3 regions of the Oceanobacillus sp. FSL W7-1293 genome follow, and region 1 is predicted to be linked to each of the others. Evidence: riboswitches for the same ligand, from Rfam matches in the RefSeq annotation. Region 1 holds a riboswitch; each other region holds the start of a gene.

Region 1 (3,744 bases):
GAAAAATCCATGATAAACATACTGATCCCCGTTACAATCACGGTAATCAGAATCGTTACTGTGCTTTTACCTGACAAAATTTCAGTCAATGTTGCTGGGGAAAGCATCAGGCCGCGCAACGTATTCTTCTCTTTTTCTTCTGCTATCATCGCACACTGCAGGAAAGTACCAACTAACGCAAGCGACATGCTGATGACAAACAAATGCATCTCTATCGTTACATTATCCATTCGACCATATATGACGGCAAAGATAAGCGGCATCAGCGCAGTGGACGAAACATACATATTTCGATATAAATCTTTTAAATCCTTTTGAAAAATGGCCATAAATCGTTTTACAGAAAATGTCATACCAATTCCCTCCCAGTTACTTCAACGAAGATATCTCCTAATGTTGGTTCCTTTGTATAAATACGTTCCACCATTTCCCGGGAAATATATTGTTGAATTTCCTCAGCACTTGATGGCTTGAGTGGAAGCTCCAATTCTCGTCCGTCTTTCAGTTCGATCCCAATAATCTCTTCCCGATACTGTTTTTTTAGCTGTTTTGGTTCATCTAAAAGCTGGACAACCCCTTTATTTAAAAAGGCTACCTGGCTGCATAGATGATCTGCTTCCTCCATATCATGCGTGGTCAGAAAAATAGTCGTTCCCTGTCGATTCAGTTCTTTTAAACCGTTATGAATATGTTTTGAGTTCGCAGGGTCTAATGCCGATGTCGGCTCATCTAAAAATAATAACTCAGGCTTATGCAAAAGTGTTCTTGCCAATAATACGCGCTGTGTCATTCCTTTAGACAGCTTAGCAACCTGTGTTTTTTTCTCCGAACCTAAATTAACTGCTTCCAGCGCTTCATCGATTCGTTGTAAAGACGTACCATATAAATCTGCATACAGCTTTAAGTTATCATAAATGGTCAGCCGCGCATATAAACCGCTATTATCCGTCACAACTCCAAAGCGTTTTCGATATTCCGGTGTATTTAACTTAGAAACAGGTTCTCCAAAAACCTTCGCTGTCCCTGCTGTCGGTCTCATTTGCCCTGTTAAGATTTTGATAGTTGTTGTTTTCCCAGAACCGCTCGGGCCTAAAAATCCAAATGTCTCTCCTTTTTTCACCTGAAAGGATACATTGTTTAATGCTTGCTTTTTACCAAAAATCTTCTCTAAAGATATCACTTCAATCATATTCTCCATCCCTGAAACCTCCTGTATCAGTTAAGTTGCCTGTGACTACAGAATAGCTTCTTTTCAACAATGGTGCAGTATATTTTCGATGAATGGAGTATATATCACATTGAATTATGCTTATTCTACCCCTAATAATTCTTTCAGCTCGTTCAACTTTGATTTCGATAATGGAACCTCAGAGCTTTTTTTATCTACAAGAGATAAGCTGTAGCTGTTTCTTGTCCAGGTAATCACTTCTCTTATTTTTTGAATATTCACAATATAGGAGCGGTGACAGCGAAAGAATCCTTGATGAGACAACCGCTGTTCCAATTCTTTTAAGGTAAGACCTGTAGGGAACCCCTCTCCTCGGGTATACAGATAGGATTGTCCATCCTGACTTTCGATATAATCAATCTCCTGCGGATCAAATAAAATAATTTTATCCTCTACTTTTGCGGAGATTTTATTTAGCTGGAAAGTTTGCTTTACTTGAATCGCTTCTTCCACTGTTTCTGCTGCATCTGTTTCAGTGGAAGTTAAACGTTCATTCTCCTCTGTTTCCACGTCCATTTGCTGGATTCCTTGCTCATCTAAACGGTAGACCGCATCCGCAATGGTGACAGCACTCTCCGTGCTTGTTGTTAAAATCAGTACCGCTTTGTGCTGTTTCTGCAGAAATTCGACAAATTGATGGAGGACCCGTTTCGTTTCTAAATCGACATTGACCTCAGGCTCTTCGAAAATCACAACCTCTGCTTCCTGCATTAAAATTCTGCCAAACTGGACACGCCGCTTTTCAGAGCGGTTGAGCTGATGCATTTTCAATCTTGCTTTTTCTTCCAGTTGAATTTGCAACAGTACTTCTTTTATAGAAGCCTTGCTTTGATATAAAGAGCCGATAAATTTCAAATATTCCTGTACCTTCAATCGTTCATAAATGCCCTCTTCATACCAGCAAACCCCTAAAGAAGAAACGTATTTCTGTCTATCCTCCTGTAATGTCTGGTGCTGAATTTGAATCGATCCATTCCGCACATTCTCTTTTCCAATAATCATCTGCAGCAACACCGCACGTATATTAACAGTGGATTGAATCGCCTTTATTTCTCCTGGTTTTACTTCTATATCTATTTTCGGAAATAAGGTCTGGTCTCCCTGACGATATTCCATTCCATTTATTCTTAACATGTTTCATTCCTCTTTCTATTGATAACATCCTTTATATGAGCTTGCAGTCTAATGATTATTTCATGACAAACCGTTGAAACTTTGATACAGTAGATTCAAAGATAATAATGAAAAGCAACTACTAGGGGAGCCCAACATCGCGGGCTGAGAGGGAAGCATGCTTACTTTCCGACTCTTACAAACCTGATCTGGCTAATACCAGCGTAGGGAAGTAGTCAATCAACATATGATTACTCTCAGTATACCAAATCAGGCTTCTCAATAAAGCCTGATTTTTTATTTTTACAAAGTAGTTACCTTTTCATTCCCCTTAAATTTGAAGGAGATGATGGGATTGAAAAACCGCACACGCCTGTTAACAATGATGGCTGTACTTGTTGCTATCGGAACGATTGGATCACAATTGCTCTGGTTTCCTGCCGGAGTTGCCAGAGCCTATCCTGTTCAACACGCTATCAATGTTATTGCCGGGATTATGCTCGGGCCGAGTCCGGCAGTCATTGTCGCATTGATGATCAGCCTGCTCCGAAACCTTTTAGGACTAGGAACCTTGGTTGCTTTTCCTGGAGCAATGATTGGAGCTTTTGTTGCTGGGGTATTGTATAAGAAAACACAAAAATATCCAATGGCAGCTCTTGGAGAAATTATTGGCACCGGGATTATCGGCTCTTTCTTTGCAGTTCCGATAGCCAATCTTCTTATGGGAAGCTCTGCGGGAGCATTTGCTTTTATTCCGCCATTTGTTGTAAGCAGTGTCTCTGGTGCATTGATTGGCTGGCTGTTAGTCAGTCGTCTTCCGGCACGGCAGTTTTCTTTAACAAAATAATTTACATTATTCTATCCAAGGAGGATTTTTATTATGAGTCAGGTTCGTTGTGCATTAACCATTGCCGGTACAGACCCTAGCGGTGGTGCCGGTATTCAAGCAGATTTAAAAACGTTTCAAGAGTTAAAAACCTATGGCATGTCCGTTATCACTTCCGTTGTAGCCCAAAATACGACAGGAGTCCGATCCGTGGAGCATATGCCGCTCTCCATGATTGAGGACCAGCTGGATGCAGTGATAGAAGATATGCCCATCCATGCTGTGAAAACAGGAATGATTGCAAGTAAGCAGATGATGGAATTAATCGTAAAAAAACTGGAGAAGGTTGATGCACCTTATGTCATGGACCCAGTGATGGTGGCTACCAGCGGGGATTCATTGATCAATGAAGAGGGGCGAAGCTTTTTACGTCAATACCTTCTTCCATTAACAACGGTTGCAACGCCGAATATTCCGGAGGCAGAATTCCTGACTGGCCTATCTATTACAACGGAAGAAGATATGAAAGGTGCAGCAGAATACCTTGTTCATGAATACGATGTAGATGCAGCCTTAA
Region 2 (3,744 bases), 1.3 Mb from region 1:
TTCCCTTGGATCTTCTACATTGTATGATTGGGTGGTTTCCTCGATAACAGATGTTGTTTCGAGATCTGATGAAGAAGACACACTGCTGTCATCCCGCTTATTGGCGTCGACTTCCAAAAGATTTGTTGGCGTATAGATACCCAATGTTAAAATTGTTATAAATACGACTGCAATTTTTCTCCACCAGAGCTTCATCTGCTTCACCCATCTTCCGTATCCGTTTTCTTTATTTTACCATGAATCCATTTCTTGTCTATCCAACCATTTTACTTTTTTGAATATTGGAAGAAAATAATTTGTTATACGGAACATTCTGTTTATACATTATTTTACAACTTAAGAAATCATATAGGGTCGTTTTACCTTATACCGGCCAGCCTTCACGCTTATATGCCATATCCCAAAACATATATTCATAGCGGCTCGTATTCAGAAAAATAGCTTCTAAATGATCCAGTTCTGCTTCTGTACAGCCTTCCGCAAGCTCATCTAATTTTTCAATCAGCCACTTGCCGATGGAACCAAATTCATCCGAGCTGTACATTTTCACCCATTCCCCATACTGTTCATGCTCCAGTGCACCCGACTTTTTTGCCAGCTCCAGACCAATTTCATAATAACTCCAGGCACACGGCAGAATCGCTGCAATCAATGCTGCTAAAGAACCTTTCTGTGCCTCTGCAAGCATATTACTGCTGTAGGCAAGCGTTACAGGCCCTGGAACCGTAGATTCTAGTTCCTCTCTGGAAATACCGAGACGCTCGGCATATTGGCGATGAAGCTCCATTTCAAAATTCAGGGTTTCATCCAGCGATTTAGCAAAGCCAGACATGGTATCTAAATCTTTTGCAAGCACCGTTCCCATCGCGATTACTTTTGAGTACTCTATCAAATACTTGTAATCCTGACACATGTAGAATTTAAATGACTCTATATCGAGTGTACCGTTACCAATTCCCTGCACAAATGGATGCTGGTGGCTTTTCTCCCAAATTGAATCTGCTGACTTTCGAATACGTTCTGTAAATTTCATGTATATGCGCTCCCTTTTCTATCATTTTTAGTAACTGCCTTATTCCTGTTTTTTTGTTTGACACCATTTCAAAATAAATCGCAGCAGGGACACTGTATAATCTACTAACTCGTCGATGTTTACCTGCTCATCCACGGCATGGGCGTGCTTCAATTCACCAGGTCCATAGCAGACAACAGGAATCCCGTATGCTGCAAGCCAGCCGCCATCAGTTACTGTTTCCGACATTCGGACTTTCGCTTCCTCGCCAAAAGCTTTGCTATGACTCTCCTGTAACATCGCAAAAGCAGCATGTTCTTTATCTACGGAGAAAGACGGGAAAATTTCACCGCGGTCTACAATCATCGATTCGCCTCCCCATTCAAAGGCGGGTGGATTATCCCGCATCCAGACATCCGCTTCAGCCGTCTTTCGTAAATGGGACTCAATTTCTGCAGCAACCTGCTCAGCAGTCTCATCGGGATAATAATGAACGGTAATCCACAGGCGGCATTCATCAGCAATAAAAGCAGCATGTCTGCCTCCTTCAATCACTGCCGGGTTGATGGTATTGGTTCCTGGGGGAAAGCCTGGATAGGATTTGGTCACTGCCCAATGTCGCTCCAGCTCCTGCAACACAGTAAGGAGCTTATTCATCTTTTCAATGGCGCTGGCCCCATTCATCCCGCCGCCTGCATGAATGAGCTGGCGACGTGTCCCATCATGGTGCGTGGACGGACTTTTCACTGTAATCCAGCCGGTAATAACGCCTCCTTGCCCATGTATTTCGCAATGACTTGTATCTGCAACAATGGCATAATCTGCTGTATACCCGCGTTCTCCGCATTGCTTCGTCCCTGCTTCCCCAACCTCTTCACCAATGACGGACTGCAGAATAACATCCCCGCCAAGGCGAATCTGGTGGTCATGCAATATGCGCATCGCAAATAAACACGCTGCCAGACCGCCTTTCATATCTGCTGCACCCCGCCCAAATAATGTACGCCCTTCCACTGCTGGCTGAAATGGTGCATGCTTCCAGTTTTCACCTTCCTCTATAGAAGCGACATCCACATGCCCATTAAGAATCAAGCTGTTGTATGTATCGGAAGCAGTTCCACGCAAACAGCCGACGACATTCGGGTCACCGGGATAAACCTCCCATTGTTCTGTTTCAAAATTCATTTCCTTCAAGTAGTTCGCAATATAAGCTTGGATAGCCTCTGTATTTCTTGCAGGCGGGGCTGGTGTTTCAAAACGAATCAAATCGCTGACAAGCGCTATTAATTCGTCTTCTCGATTTCGAATCTCCTGAATTAATCCATCCATTCAAAAACCTCCTTTCAAAGCACGCAAAAAAGCCGCCTCCTGATATAGAAAGCGGCAGAATAATTTGGTTCATTTACCTAAAGGCATATCCGCCCACTTCCCTCCGCTAGTACGAACTAGATCAGGTTGGTAAGGGTCAAGGCAATATACCTCTCTCAGCTTAATAAGCACCCCTAGTGGATCCATTGCGTATGTATTTATCCCTTTTAGATTACCATACAGTTTTGTAAGCGTAAAGCAGAATTTAAGGAAGGATGATTCTATACCCGCTTGTCTGTATACATATTGCTGTTTTTTTGCGCAATATCAATACAGATGAAATCCGGAATACGTTGTAACCTTCTTACAAAGGAGGTTACAGCTAGTGTACATAACTATCATAAAAAAAAATAAACGTGCCCGAAACTATCTGCTTGCTACTGCCAGTTCCAATTTAGGGAATGTGATGACTGGCATGGCTCTTTTATTTCTTGCTTATGATTTAACTGCTTCTAATGCGTATACCACGGGGATTGCTATCGCTCAAGTTGCTCCTTACCTGCTGTTCGGATTGATTGGAGGAGTTATTGCTGACTGGATTTCTAAAATGAAATGGTTGATTCGTATCGATTTATTTCGTTCTCCGCTTCTCATCGGGTTAGTTTTGTTAGACTTCTCCAATCAGCTTGCTTACTGGCATTTAATTATTGTAAGCATCTTGATTCATTTATGCGGATGCTTATATAATCCGGCGCATCGGGCAATTATCCCGCTTATCACGAGTGAAAGAGAGAGACCTGCAGTAAATAGTTTAACGGACACTGTAACACGGGGAATGACTGTTTTAGGACCTGTTTTCAGCATTATCTTCATGAATACTATTGGTGTGATCCACTTTTTCACGCTGGATGCACTCAGCTATCTATTGAGCGCGCTTTTTCTATCATTCATTCTTTTAAAAGAAGAGCAGACAGATAAAAAGCATTTTAATATATTCACAGCCATCCGGGAATTTGCTATATGGCTCCGTTCTCATAAAACCATCCGCTCCTTATTTGAGATGACAGCTTTTATTGTTTTCTTTAACACCTGGGTTTGGCAGGTTGGGCTGTTATTACTATTACAAGAAACGATGGCGAATGCAGAAGTATGGTACAGCGTTGTAACAGGATGGTTTGGAATTGTTGTTATTATTGTCAATTTGATTGTTCCCTATATCTTTAAACAATTCACGCTAAAAACCTACCTTCTCAGCTCCCTTATCTGGGGGACAGGCATTTTATTCTTAGGAGGTTTACCAGCTATCCCCCTGCTTGTTTTGGGAATTATCTGGGTAGCAGTCGGATTGCCTCTATCTGGGCTATCCAGGGTTTATTTACTGCAAAAGTATATTCCGCCAGATATGCTGGGAAGAGGTTTCAGTT
Region 3 (3,744 bases), 2.2 Mb from region 1:
ATAATTGCAATCATCACAATCACCACACCAATTGTAAGAGATGCATCTGCGACGTTGAATATCGGAAAATTATAATTAAAAATATAGAAGTTTGCAAAGTCTACTACTTCTTGATATAAAATACGGTCGATGAAATTCCCGACCGCCCCTCCAATCAATACACTGACCCCGACAGCAATCAGGCGGTCCTGTTTTCCATGTGTATGTAAAAAGTATATTAACCCGGCAATCACAATAACCGTAATAATGTAAAATAACGTCATTTGTCCTTCTAAAATACCCCATGCTGCTCCTGAATTCCGATGTGAGGTAATATAAAAGAAGTCCTCCACAATCGGGATGGATTCACCTATTTCCATTCGTGCAGCAACAAGCCATTTTGTCCATTGGTCTATCCCAATCAGGACAAGTGTAATCAGATAATATCTCCACATGTTCATTTCTCCAATCTAAAGCAAATCTGCGCCTTTTCAGGGTTCGTTTACCAAGCTTTCTTTATCTTATCCTTTCTGCTGGTAATTTTCAAGAAACAATACGGCTTTCCTTCTTTCTGACAGCTGCATCTATCGGTTCGTAAGCATATGAGCATATAAAAAATCCCCTCCGGCCGTTTTATAAACGGGCAGAGAGGGATTTTATCAGAAAATATATCATTTAAAATTGAAAATCAACCTTTGTATTCTCCTGTGATTCATAGCCTTTCATATAGTTAATTCGCCTTTGGGCGGCTGATTGGCTTACTTGTTCATCGGCGTGGTAGGAGGAGCGTACTAATGGTCCAGCTTCACAATGCGAGAAGCCTTTTTCAAGGGCAATATTTTTCAATTCTTCAAACTCATCGGGATGATAATACCTTTCCACATTCAAATGTTTTTTGGTTGGCTGTAAATATTGTCCGATGGTCACAATATCCACGTCATGCGCCCGCAGGTCATCCATTGCCTCGATAAGCTCTTCTTTTGTTTCGCCCAGACCTACCATTATACTTGATTTCACAGGAGTGTCGGGAGCAATTTCTTTAACTCGCTGCAGAAGCTGCAAGGACCGGTCATATCTTGCAATTGCCCGAACCCGTTTCGTTAAACGTCTCACCGTTTCAATATTATGATTGAAAATATCCGGTTCGCTGTCCATCAGTGTATGTAAGCTTTCATAGTCCCCTTTCATATCCGAAGGGAGAACTTCTATTGTACAGCCTGGATTCTGATGACGAACTGCACGGACTGTATTGGCAAAAACAGCCGCTCCTCCGTCCTCCAGGTCATCACGCGCAACCGCTGTTATAACGACATGCTTTAATCCCATAATTTCAACAGAGTCAGCAACCCGCTTTGGTTCTCCCAGATCAACTCCGCTTGGAAGACCAGTTTTGACGGCACAGAATCGGCAGCCCCGTGTACAGGTATCTCCTAAAATCATGAAAGTTGCCGTTTTTCGCTCGCTCCAGCATTCATAAATATTCGGACACTTTGCTTCCTCACAAACTGTGTTCAGCCGTTTATCCCGCATTAAGTTCTTTAATTTTTTGTATGATTCATTGGTGTTGATTTTTGTTTTCAGCCATTCTGGTTTACGAATATATTCTGATTGTTTAGCCAATGCCAGCACGCTCCTTGTTTGAGTTGATATTCCACGCTTCCGTTTCATACTTTGATTGTGCTAATTGCTCTACTTCATCCCACTCAGCTTTGGTTAATTGCAGAGGATGAAATTCTAAACCTAAACCTTTCTTGAACCCTTCTTTGAATGCATCCGCCAGTATATCATACCGATGCTCTCGACTCGTTAATTGATTAATCGTCACCGCTTTTTTAGAAAATGCAGCCCGGCTCCGTTCTCTTATTTTTTCGGAAGAGAATACAAATAAATCAAAAAGCATGTTTGTATCCATGCTCATAGGAATAGACCCATGCTGCATCAATACACCTTTTTTCCTTGTCTGTGCGTTTCCAGAAAGCTTTTTACCGTCAACAACCATTTCATAGAACGCAGGTTTTTCGAAGCATATTGCTGTTCTTCCTCTGGCACTTTCTCTGTCCAGCGTTGCATATTCTGCAGGAATCCCTAAATTGCGATATCCTTCAAATATTCCTTCTGCCAGTACATGATAGGCCTCTTGTACAGATACAGGAATATCTGGATCACTCTCTGTAATAACCAGGCTATACGTTAATTCATCGTCATGAAGCACGGCACTGCCGCCGGTCAAACGACGGACGAACTGACACTGATGCCGTTCTACCGCTTCCAGATCAATTTTCTTATCGACTTTTTGAAAGTAGCCAATCGATAAACTGGGCTTTTCCCAGCCATAGAAACGTAATGTCGGCGGAATTTTACCTTCTTGATGCCAATTGATCAAGCACTCATCAAAAGCCATATTCCATGCAGCATCTCGAAAGCCTGTATCGATAAACGCCCACTGTTTTTTCAATATCGTCACCTCCAATGAAAGAATTTCTTGTTGCAGGAGCTGTTCCCTGTTATGCCAAGCTTCTTAGCGGCCCTTCTTGATCATCAAGCTTAAAAGATACAAGCGAAATGGGGAATAGATTCAATAAAAAAAAGACCCCATTCCACAGAATGCAGCCTTTGATAGATTTATTGATAAATAGATAAATTATCCAATTCCTTATCGACTGCACATTCCCCACGCTAGGATTATCTAGTTCGGGTGCCAAGGGTCAATACAGAATGTCTTTCTCAGCTTAACAGCTCCCCCAGTGCATAATACTTATTCAGTTTACAAATTAAGTCTACTGGTAATTTTTATAATTGTAAAGAAAAATACAATAATTAGCGTTTACAATTTTTTTTGCAGATATGTAAAAACAGGAGCCAGCTTTCTCAAAAAGCTGGCTCCTGTTTTTTAATTCTCATAATTTTCTTTGACAACACTGGCACATCTCGCACATAATGTTGGATGATTTTTGTCTTCGCCTACTGTTTCTGAAACAACCCAGCAGCGTTCACATGTTTCACCTGGATGTTTTTCAACGGCAACCTCAACATAATCATATGCTTTACCTGTTCCTTTTTCATCTGCAATAACTGTTTCTGAAACAATAAAGTATTGATGCAGATGCGTAATATTTTCAAGCACCTGCTTCGTTTCTTCATCAAGCGGTACGATTGTAATTTTAGCTTCCAATGATTTCCCGATAACCTTTTCGCTTCTTGCTTCTTCGAGTGCTTTCAGAACATCATCTCTTACTTCCATAAAATGATCCCATTTTCCGACAATGTCTTTTGCCCCTGCAACCTCCCGCGGCTCAGGAATATCTGTTAAGTGAACTGTTTCTTCCTCCACTCCAGGGATATATTCCCAAACTTCTTCGGTTGTGTGCGGAATTATTGGAGCAAGCAATTTCACAAGTGTTGTTAAAATTTCATAGTAGCCTGTTTGAAGACTGCGACGGCGCGGATGGTCTGCAGCTTCAATATACAGGATATCCTTCGCAAAATCTAAATAGAAGGAACTTAAATCAACAGCACAGAAATTATGGACCTGGCTGATTACTGGTGCAAATTCAAAGTGCTCATAATTATCACGTGCATTATTTAAGATTTGCTGCAGACGATAAAGCATATAACGGTCTACTTCCTGCAATTCTTCATCGTTCACGCGATCTTTGCTAGGATCAAAATCAGCAAGGTTCGCCAGTAAGAAACGGAAGGTGTTCCGGATTTTACGGTAGCTTTCCGAAGTCTGTTTTAAAATAGCATCCGAGATACGCACATCTG

The links. A riboswitch is a leader RNA that binds a small molecule or an ion and turns the genes downstream of it on or off. The one in region 1 is predicted to bind thiamine pyrophosphate.
Region 2: linked by a shared signal. The riboswitch ahead of MKY65_RS21785 (acetylornithine deacetylase) and the one ahead of thiW (energy coupling factor transporter S component ThiW) in region 1 are both predicted to bind thiamine pyrophosphate.
Region 3: linked by a shared signal. The riboswitch ahead of MKY65_RS15605 (lipoate--protein ligase family protein) and the one ahead of thiW (energy coupling factor transporter S component ThiW) in region 1 are both predicted to bind thiamine pyrophosphate.

Annotation. Positions count from the first base shown of each region.
Region 1 is NZ_CP150212.1:942,390-946,133, reverse strand. It holds gene MKY65_RS04670 (ABC transporter permease) at 1-353, opposite strand, end outside; gene MKY65_RS04665 (ABC transporter ATP-binding protein) at 350-1,198, opposite strand; gene MKY65_RS04660 (LytTR family transcriptional regulator DNA-binding domain-containing protein) at 1,310-2,362, opposite strand; TPP riboswitch at 2,476-2,589, shown strand; gene thiW (energy coupling factor transporter S component ThiW) at 2,724-3,188, shown strand; gene thiD (bifunctional hydroxymethylpyrimidine kinase/phosphomethylpyrimidine kinase) at 3,222-3,744, shown strand, end outside.
Region 2 is NZ_CP150212.1:4,534,355-4,538,098, forward strand. It holds gene MKY65_RS21775 (YpjP family protein) at 1-195, opposite strand, end outside; gene tenA (thiaminase II) at 365-1,033, opposite strand; gene MKY65_RS21785 (acetylornithine deacetylase) at 1,073-2,341, opposite strand; TPP riboswitch at 2,423-2,526, opposite strand; gene MKY65_RS21790 (MFS transporter) at 2,706-3,744, shown strand, end outside.
Region 3 is NZ_CP150212.1:3,177,020-3,180,763, forward strand. It holds gene lspA (signal peptidase II) at 1-434, opposite strand, end outside; gene lipA (lipoyl synthase) at 655-1,599, opposite strand; gene MKY65_RS15605 (lipoate--protein ligase family protein) at 1,592-2,434, opposite strand; TPP riboswitch at 2,630-2,732, opposite strand; gene ileS (isoleucine--tRNA ligase) at 2,870-3,744, opposite strand, start outside.